DNA from 3 places in the Streptomyces sp. BB1-1-1 genome. Region 2 is predicted to be linked to each of the others. Evidence: riboswitches for the same ligand, from Rfam matches in the RefSeq annotation. Region 2 holds a riboswitch; each other region holds the start of a gene.
The links. Region 2 has a riboswitch for cyclic di-AMP ahead of RI578_RS21430 (M23 family metallopeptidase). Riboswitches for the same ligand answer to the same signal wherever they lie in the genome.

Region 1 (3,236 bases), 2.6 Mb from region 2:
TGGGCCACTCCCTTACTCCTTATGGGCCGCCCAAATACGCTCTGCCGTCGCAGAGTTCACCGCTTTGAGCGACAGATATATGCATATCTTGGTGGATCGCCGCCCCGCACCGGCCTGGTGATGGCAGTCTGGCGGCGAAGCACCAGTCCGGGACCGTACTCGAACCATCCGCTCCGTGTCCGGCTGCGGTCCCGTGGGAAAGGGACGACGTCGCCATGGCAGACCATCTGGAAGCATCCGTCACTCTGCCGAGCGATCCCGCCTCGGTGGCCGCCGCGCGCACCTATGTGGTCGGCACACTGGCGGAGTGGGGCCTGCCGCCGGACACCGACGTGTCCGACACCGTTCGGCTCATCGTCTCGGAGCTGACGACCAACGCGGTCCAGCACACGTTCGGACAGTCACCCACCTTCACCGTGGACCTCGTGCTCGACCGTGACGAGCGGCTGCGCATCGGTGTCACCGACAGCCATCCGCGGTTTCCCAAGCGCCTGCCCGCCGCCGTCCAGCAGGACAACGGCCGGGGCATGGTGATCATCCGCTGGCTGACGGCGGAGTGCGGCGGCAAGCTGAGAGTGCGGCCCACGCGCGAGGGCGGCAAGACCGTCTCCATCGAACTGCCCTGGGCACCGCCGGCCGGTCCGGTGCCCGCCGAACCGGCCTCGGCCGTCGGGCGGGCCGTGGGAAGCCAGGAGCCGCAGCGGTGAGTCGCCGACGGTCCCCGGCGCGCCGCAGGCGCATACCACGCACCCGAGGGGGTGACGGCGGGTCAGGACGCCGTCACCCCCTCGGGCGGGCTACTTGACCCGGCCGTACCAGACGCTGCCGGTCCAGATCTTCTGCAGACGCACCACGTCCCCGGTCTTCGGGGCGTGCCAGATCTTGCCCTTCCCGGCGTAGATGCCGACGTGGTAGATGCTGCGACCCGAGTGGAAGAACACCAGGTCCCCGGTCTTGCGGTTCTTGGCGGAGATGTGACGGGTCTTGTTGTACTGCTGGGCGGCGGTGCGTGGCAGCTTCTTGCCGGCCTTCTTGAACGAGTACAGCGTCAGCCCCGAGCAGTCGAACCTGCTTGGTCCGACGGCGCCCCATTTGTATGGCGCGCCCTTCTTGGAGGCAGCGATCTTGAGGGCCTTCGTCGCATGGCTCGCCGCGACCGCCTCGGAGGCGACGCCGGGGACCACTACGGAACCGCCCACGGCGGCGAGGGTGAGGGCCGAGGCCGTACCGGCACGGGCCATCAGCGACGGGACACGATTGAGCGCGGACATGCGCAACCCTTCGTCAGCCGCCTGTGAAGGATGACCTGTCGGATTCGGGCTGGCGAAGTTGCCCGGCCGCACGAGTGCGGCTTCACCCCAAGGGCTGCTCGGCCCGGCGCGGCTCCAGCGGAGACGACCGTTCCGGCGACCCGTCGTGCTCGGGTCCTCCACTCCTGCCGATCCACTCCTGTCGACCGGTCGTCCGGGCGGCGGCAGGACTCGGCGTCCGCCCGGACCGCCCCGCCGCTGCGGCGGGGGCTTGTCGTCAGTCACGGATCTTGTCTCGCCCCATGGGAAAATCCCAACGGAACGTGCCCTTTGTGTTGTTACTCACCACTCACCCGTTCGGGTGGACACCTCTGTGTTCGACCAGCCGGTGCGTGTGGTGACGACCCCGGGACCAGCGACGCAGTGGCTCATTGCGCTGTCCGGACACGCGGGTCGCGCAAGCTCGGCCGGTCGGAAATCGGAGGTTTCCCTACGCCGAAAGGCGGTACGCCGTTTGGTCCGTTTCGACTCCGGTTGCCTCAACGGCCGGAACGGGGCGGAAGGCCGACTCGCGCCGTCCGCCGTTCACCGTCTAGCACGCGCAGCGCCCGGGCCAGGGTGGTGGCGTGCAGCTCGGTCTCGCGCCGCCGGTGCATCAGCGCCAGCGCGTCGCGCAGGGCGGCAGCCTTGCCGACCAGCGCCTGGGCGGCCCGCAGCCCGCGATAGGTGTCGCCCTCCCGCGCGGGGTTGATGCGCCCGAGCAGGTCGACGACGTCCAGGTACCGGTCGATCAGCTCGGCCTCGGCGCGGGTCAGGGCGGGCAGTGGTGGCAGTTCCGGTGGCAGCATCGCCGGATCACCTCGCGCCGGGTGCCGGAGATGTGACCCTGCGGCTGGGCACCACCCGGTCCACCAGGCCGTACTCCAGGGCCTGTTGCGCGTCCAGGACGGTGTGCCGTTCGATGTCCGCGCTCACCTGCTCGGGACTGCGGCCCGTGTGCCGTACGAGGATCTCCTCCAGGCGGGCGCGGACGCGGATCAACTCGCCGGCCTGGATGGCCAGGTCGCTCGTCGGCCCCTCCACCGGCTCGGTGAGCGCGGGCTGATGGATGACCACCCGTGCGCCCGGCAGGGCAGCGCGTTTGCCGGGCGTGCCCGCCGCCAGCAGTACCGCGGCCAACGCGCCCGCCTGCCCGAGGCAGGTCGTCTCCACGTCGCAGGCGACGTAGCGCATGGTGTCGTAGATCGCCGTCATCGCGGTGAAGGAGCCGCCGGGCGAGTTGATGTAGAGCGCGATGTCCCGGTCCGGGGCCTGGTGTTCGAGATACATGAACTGCGCCATCACGTCGTTCGCGGAGGTCTCGTCGACCGGTGTCCCGAGGAAGACGATCCGCTCCTCCAGCAGCTTCGAGTACGGGTCCGTCGTCCGGCTCCCGGCACTCGTGCGCTCGGTGAACTCGGGCAGGACGTGACGGGCGGACGGTCGGGTCATGGCGAACCCCTCCTCGTGGCAGAACCGTGTTCGGCTGCACTGCCTCCTGTAAAAAATGTACAGGACGTACGTTGCGGAGGGTGAGGAGTCGCGAGGATCGCGCGTTCGCCGGCAGCGGAAGCGAGCCGTAGGGGGGCGTGGGGCGCCCGCGTTCATCCCCCGTTCGGCGGCTCGTGCAGGCCGAAGGAGGAGCCCTGGTCGTCCCGGCACAGCGCGAACCGGCCGAACCGGGCCACCGACTCCGCGTCCTCCTCGCCCTCCTCGCCGAGGTCCTGGACCGAGCCGCCCAGTTTCCGCACCCTGGCCACGGCGGCGTCCAGGTCGTCGACCCGGAAGAAGACGTACGGGGAGGCGCCCGCGTCACCGCCGTGCAGGCCGCCCGGCACACCGCCCGTGCCGATGGAGAACCCGCGCCCCGTGGGGCCGGCTTCGAGAGCCCAGTCGAACAGGCTGCCGTAGAAGACGCGCCCGCGTTCGGGATCGGCCACGCCGAGT
Region 2 (3,236 bases):
CTTGCCCGCCTTCACCAGCTCGTCGAGCGCGCCGATGATCTCCTCCACCGGCACCTCGGGCTTGTCGAAGTGGGTGTAGTAGAGGTCGATGTGGTCGGTGCCCAGGCGGCGCAGCGAGGCGTCGGCGGCGGCCTTGATGTTCGCGGCGCTCAAGCCCGGGTACTCGGGGTGCTGGCTGACCTTGGTGGCGAGGACGACGTCACCGCGGTTGCCGCGGGAGGCGAGCCACTTGCCGATGACGGTCTCGGACTCGCCGCCGCTGTTGCCGTCGACCCAGGCGGAGTAGGAGTCGGCGGTGTCGAGGAAGTTGCCGCCGGCCGCCGTGTAGGCGTCGAGGACGGCGAAGGAGGTGTCCTGGTCGGCGGTCCAGCCGAAGACGTTGCCGCCGAGGGCGAGGGGGAAGACCTCCAGGTCGGAGGAGCCGAGCTTGCGCAGAGAAGTCATGTCCTGCGTCAACGAACGCACCGGACCTGGCGATTCCGGAAGCGGGGCAAAGATCCCGCAAACCGGCAGCCCTGACGTCGGGGGGTCGTCGTCAGGACCGCCGGCGATCGGAGGAAACGGCGCCGCGCGAGGCGCGGATCAGGGAGTCAGGCCCTTGCTCTGCAGCCACGCCATCGGGTCGATGCCGCCGCCTCCGCTGGTGTGGACCTCCATGTGGAGGTGCGCGCCGGTGACGTTGCCGGTGGCGCCGACGCGGCCGATGACGTCACCGGTGGTGACCTCCTGGCCGACGCTGACGCTGATGGAGGACTGGTGGGCGTACCAGATCTCGGTGCCGTCGTCGAGGGTGAGCACGGTCTTGTAGCCGTACGACCCGTCCCAGCCGGCCGACGTGATCGTGCCGCTGTGCACCGCCTTGAGCAGCGTGCCCGTGGGGGCGGCGAAGTCGAGGCCGGTGTGGTAGCCGGAGGACCAGTAGGCGCCGGCCTGGCCGAAGCTGGAGGAGATGGTGTACGAGGAGGTCGGCAGCGTGTACTGCTTGGCCAGCTTCGCGAGCCGCTCGGCCTCGGCCTTCTTCGCGGCCTCCTCCTCCGCCTTCTTCTTGGCGGCGGCGGCCTTGGCCTCGGCCTCCTTCTCCGCCTTGGCGGCGGCTTCCGCGGCCTTCTTCTCGGCGGCGGCCGCGGCTTCGGCGGCGGCCTTGGTCTCGACCTGGGCCTGCTGCTGCTCGGCCTGCGCCATGATCCGGGCCCGCAGCGTCTCACCGGCGCCGGGGTCGCTCTCCGAGGAGGTCTCGGCGGCGACCGTGCCGATGCCGCTGAGCGGGGTGGCGGAACCCTGCGGCTCCGGCTTCTCCTCGTCGGAGATGAGCGAGCCGACGTTCGGCAGGTCCGGCATGGAGATCGACACCGGCGGCTTGCCGGTCTGCGCGCTGGCCATGCCGCCCGCGCCGACCGCGGCTATGACACCGACGCCGAGGACGGTGGAGCTGCGGGCGAGCCCGCCGCGCTGCTTGGCGACGCGGTGCCGGCCGCGTACGGGGCGGATGGAGTCCGCGGTGGGATTCCACTCCTCCCAGGGGCCCTCTTCGGTGCGGTAGCCGTCGTAGCCGAAGGTTTCGGTGTCGTGCCCGCTGGGCACGAACGGGGCCTCGGGGGCAGGCCGGTTGGACGCCACGTGGGCGTACTCCTTTCCTTCCTTTCGCCTACCGGGTTAGCTGACGGGTTCGGAGCAGGAAGGTCTCCTACGCGCGTATATCCGCCGTGACTAGGCACGGCGTCATACGCCCGATTCACCCCAATGTGGTGGTTCCCCGGTTCCCTTGCGGGATTCGGCGCGTGCGCACGGAGCCGCCTTCTGTGACGGCTGGGACGACCGCGCTGCGTTATCGAACGTTAATAGACGCGGGGCTCGGATTCCAAGCCGTTCCTCTTGATCATTAACGCATCCGTCCCGGACGTACGCCTCACGATCGGTGAAAACCGGGCGAGTTGACCGGTCCTGAGTATTCCCTTTCCCGCTTCGAGTTTCTGACAGTACGTCAGTTGTTATGCGGAGGGGGGTCGGTCGGTCACGTCCGGTGATGTTGATCAAGGGCCGATCAGGGCCGTCGTACGGCGAGCAGTGCCATGTCGTCGGCCATGCCGCCCCCGGAGTGCCGGCGTACGTCCTCGGCGAGGGTGTCGAGCAGCTCCGTCGGATGCCGGAACACGCGGCCGGCCAGCCGCACGTGCGGTTCGTAGAACTCGCCCCGGGCGTCCCGCGCTTCGGACAGTCCGTCGGTGTACAGCAGCAGCGTGGCCCCACCGGGGAAGTCGGCCTCCTCCGCGCGGTCGGGCCACACGCCCAGCTCGCCCATGCCGAGCGGCAGCGCCGACTCCCGGGCGGGCAGCGGGCGCAGGGTGCCGTCGGCGTACAGCAGCAGGGGCGGCGGATGGCCGCGGTTGACGATGCGGACGATCCCGTCGCCGTGCGGGAGTTCGGCGAGTACGGCGGTGGTGAACCCTTCGAAGGCGTCCAGTCCGTCGCGCCGGGTGCCCTCGCGCGCCAGCGCCCGCTCCAGCCGCTGCGCCACCGCCTCCAGCGTCGCCTCCTGCTCGGCGGCCTCCCGGAACGCGCCGATCACCACGGCGACGGCGGCCACCGCGCCCATGCCCTTGCCGCGCACGTCCCCGACGATGAGCCGGATGCCGCGCGCACTGTCCTGCACCGCGTACAGATCACCGCCGATGAAGGCGTCGGCCTGCGCGGCCTCGTAGCAGGCGGCGATCTCGAACCCGCCGATCCGCTCGGCCGGCTCGGGCAGCACGGCGCGCTGGGCGGCCTCGGCGATCTCGCGGACGGAGACGAGGCGCTCGCCGGTGCGGCGGACGAAGCCGTTGACGAGTACGGCGAGCACGGCGACCGTCGCGATGGTGATCAGCTCGGTGAGGGAGTCGACGTAGTGGATGACGCCCTTGCTCAGTTGCAGCCCGATGACGGCGGCGACGACGGCGACACCGGTGAGCGCCGTGCCGCGCCGTGAGTAGATCGGCGCGGCGACCAGGGGCGCGGCCGTGTAGAGGGGGCCCGCGGTGAAGTACCTCGGGGTGAAGATGTCGTACAGGACGGCGGCGACGATCAGCAGGATGGGGAGCAGGCGTACGAAGGCCCGCCCGTACGAGGTCCGCCGCGGCGGCCCCGCGTCCGGCGGCACGCGTTCCGGGCCGTCGCCGAGGCCGGGGTCGGGCACGGGATCGCCGGGGAGCCGGCCGCCGGCCCGGGCGTACGCTCCCTCGTCCTCCAGCTCACCTGGC
Region 3 (3,236 bases), 550 kb from region 2:
CGCTCGCCATCGGCGGGCAGGACATCGCGGCCGGCGACCCCGTCCTCGTCGTCCTCGCCGCCGCCGACCGGGACCCGGAGCGGTTCGCGGACCCGGACACCCTGGATCTCTCCCGCCGCGACAGCCAGCACCTCGGGTACGGCCACGGCATCCACTACTGCCTCGGCGCCCCGCTCGCCCGCCTGGAGGGGCAGACCGCCCTCGCCACACTGCTCACCCGCTTCCCGGACCTGCGCCTGGCCGCGGACCCGGCCGAACTGCGCTGGCGCGGCGGGCTCATCATGCGAGGTCTGCGCACCTTGCCCGTGTCGTTCACACCCGTCCCGTCGTCGGCGGGCAACGGTTCGTCGCCGACGCAAAAGTGACACGCGCTCAACTCTGTGATCTTCACGTGATCTGCGCGGCATGAACTTGTGACAAGCGATCATCTGCCTATACGTTCACGAATCAGCGTGGCGCCGAGCATCACCCGCCGCGCGGTCCCCGCTGTCTCGTGAAAGGTCGTCGCATGCTCTCCGGGAACGGTCGTCACCGCCGCCCCCGCCAGGCTCCCGCCCTGGTCGTCGCAGCCGGAGTGACCGGCTCCGCCATCGCGATCCCGCTTCTCGGCGCCACCGGCGCCCACGCGGCCGACGGGGCGAACTGGGACCGCGTCGCCGAGTGCGAGACAGGCGGCGCCTGGAGCCAGAACAGCGGCAACGGGTACTACGGCGGCCTGCAGCTCTCCCAGGACGTCTGGGAGCGGTACGGCGGCACCGAGTACGCGCCGAGCGCCGACCAGGCCAGTCGCTCCCAGCAGATAAGAGTCGCCGAGAAGCTGCACGCGGACCAGGGGATCGCCGCCTGGCCGACCTGCGCCCTGCTCGCGGGCATGGGCAACGGCCCGGCGCCCACGGACAGCGGAACCGGTTCGACGGGTGACGGCACGTCGGAGGAGCCGACGGCGCCGGAGACGTCGGACACTCCCGAGCCGTCCGGCACGACCGAGTCGCCGGAGCCCACCTCCGAGACGTCCTCTTCGTCCCCTTCGCCGTCTTCGCCCTCCACCCCTGACGCCACGTCGGACAGTGGGGACGATTCGACCAAGTCCGACACTTCCCCTGAAGCCGAGCCCACGGGCAGCGCCGGCTCCCAGGGTGCCGACGCTTCGCCCACGGCCTCTCCGGAGACCGGCGAAAGGGACAAGGCGGGGCAGACTGGCGGGGATTCGGCGCTCACCGACACCGGGGACTCCGGCGCGGGCAAGCATCGCGGCGACAGCGCCGACGAGGGCGCGGCGGACGGTCGTGCGGGCGAGTCGTCGGGGCGGCACGCCTCGCGCGGTGAGGACGAGGTGCGAGAGGTCGCGGACGGCTCGTACACCGTCCGTTCCGGCGACAGCCTCTGGGGCATCGCCGACTCCCTTGGGCTCGACGGCGGGTGGCGCTCGCTCTACGTCGGCAACAAGCAGGTCGTCGGCACCGACCCGGACCACATCCTGCCCGGTCAGACGCTCACGGTCACGGGCGAATCGGGCGAAAAGTAGGGGCAGTTCGCGTCATGGTTCGAGACTGTATGTCCGTTTTGGATCACGTGAGAGATAGGTCTCAGAAGCCGTGATCGTCTTTGAAAATCCGCGGAGCGCGTGTCTACGGTCATGACCGCTCGCCATCGCGGGCCCCGGCTGCCGCAACGCCGAATCCTGCCAGCGGCCGTCCGGGAACAGTCGTCGCGCAAGCGCCGAAGGCAGGAGCGGGGGACCCAAGGTAAGTGCCGCACCGGGCAGTTGAGCCGGAGCGGCTAGGGGTGGAGCCGAGTTCCGCGAGGAACCCGGCCGGGCAACTCAACCGGCCCGAACCCGACAGCTCACCTCGCAGGCGTCGGTGAGGGGATCAACCATGCTGTTTTCCGGCAAGGGCAAGCACCGCCGTCCGTCCAAGGCCACCCGTGTCATCGCCGTCGCCGGCGTCACCGGTGCCGCCGTCGCCGCCCCGCTGATGGCGGCCGGCAACGCCTCCGCCGCCACCGCGTCCGAGTGGGACACCGTCGCCCAGTGCGAGTCCGGCGGCAACTGGTCCATCAACACCGGCAACGGTTACTACGGCGGTCTGCAGTTCTCCGCCTCCACCTGGGCCGGCTACGGCGGCACGCAGTACGCCGCCACCGCCGACCAGGCCAGCAAGGCGCAGCAGATCGAGATCGCCGAGAAGGTGCTCGCGGGCCAGGGCAAGGGTGCCTGGCCGGTCTGCGGCACCGGCCTGTCGAGCGCCGCGTACACCGGTGGCGGCGCCGAGAGCCAGGACAGCGGCTCCTCGCAGAGCGAGAGCGGCGGCTCCACCGCCGACCGTTCCGCCGAGCAGAAGGCCTCCCGCTCCGACGAGCGCCCGGCCGCCGAGCCGAAGGCCGAGAAGCCGGCCGAGAAGAAGACCGTCACCACCCCGACCGGCAAGAAGGTCGAGAAGGGCGACGGCGAGTACAAGGTCGTCAAGGGCGACACCCTCAGCTCGATCGCCGAGGAGCACGACGTCAAGGGCGGCTGGGCCAAGGTGTTCAAGCTGAACGACGACATCGTCGACGACGCCGACCTGATCTACCCGGGCCAGCAGCTGCACCTGAAGTAAGCAGCGGCCCCCTGCTCCCGTCCCGGTGCGTGTTCCCCCGTACGCACCGGGACGGGTTTTTCACGCCCCGATCCCGCCCCGGTTTCCGGGAACGTCTTTGTTCCGTTCGGAAACAATTTACTCTCGGTTCTGTCCAGCGGGTGGGCGATCGGCTGGCCGATCGCCCGGAGCCGGTTAGGCTCGGTCCCGCAGAGCCGCTGCGGTCCTGTGGACCCGCGCGTCACACCGAAGCGTCACATTGAAGAAGGAGATGCTCGTGCCGTCCATCGACGTCGTCGTAGCCCGGGAAATCCTGGACTCCCGAGGCAACCCCACGGTCGAGGTCGAGGTCGGCCTCGACGACGGCAGCACGGGTCGTGCCGCCGTCCCGTCCGGCGCCTCCACCGGTGCCTTCGAGGCCATCGAACTCCGTGACGGCGATGCGGGCCGTTACCTGGGCAAGGGCGTCGAGAAGGCCGTCCTCGCCGTCATCGAGCAGATCGGCCCGGAGCTGGTCGGCTACGACGCCACCGAGCAGCGCCTGATCGACCAGGCCATGTTCGACCTGGACGCCACCGACAACAAGGGCTCGCTGGGCGCCAACGCCATCCTCGGTGTCTCGCTGGCCGTCGCGCACGCCGCCTCCGAGGCCAGCGA

Region 1: linked by a shared signal. The riboswitch ahead of RI578_RS33415 (C40 family peptidase) and the one ahead of RI578_RS21430 (M23 family metallopeptidase) in region 2 are both predicted to bind cyclic di-AMP.
Region 3: linked by a shared signal. The riboswitch ahead of RI578_RS24000 (transglycosylase family protein) and the one ahead of RI578_RS21430 (M23 family metallopeptidase) in region 2 are both predicted to bind cyclic di-AMP.

Annotation. Positions count from the first base shown of each region.
Region 1 is NZ_CP134203.1:7,280,734-7,283,969, forward strand. It holds gene RI578_RS33405 (helix-turn-helix transcriptional regulator) at 1-1, opposite strand, end outside; gene RI578_RS33410 (ATP-binding protein) at 216-707, shown strand; gene RI578_RS33415 (C40 family peptidase) at 798-1,271, opposite strand; cyclic di-AMP (ydaO/yuaA leader) riboswitch at 1,275-1,419, opposite strand; gene RI578_RS33420 (hypothetical protein) at 1,790-2,098, opposite strand; gene RI578_RS33425 (ATP-dependent Clp protease proteolytic subunit) at 2,106-2,741, opposite strand; gene RI578_RS33430 (VOC family protein) at 2,894-3,236, opposite strand, start outside.
Region 2 is NZ_CP134203.1:4,650,736-4,653,971, reverse strand. It holds gene RI578_RS21435 (aldo/keto reductase) at 1-444, opposite strand, end outside; gene RI578_RS21430 (M23 family metallopeptidase) at 583-1,617, opposite strand; cyclic di-AMP (ydaO/yuaA leader) riboswitch at 1,629-1,787, opposite strand; gene RI578_RS21425 (PP2C family protein-serine/threonine phosphatase) at 2,042-3,236, opposite strand, start outside.
Region 3 is NZ_CP134203.1:5,201,940-5,205,175, forward strand. It holds gene RI578_RS23990 (cytochrome P450) at 1-365, shown strand, start outside; gene RI578_RS23995 (transglycosylase family protein) at 509-1,525, shown strand; cyclic di-AMP (ydaO/yuaA leader) riboswitch at 1,708-1,874, shown strand; gene RI578_RS24000 (transglycosylase family protein) at 1,878-2,600, shown strand; gene eno (phosphopyruvate hydratase) at 2,857-3,236, shown strand, end outside.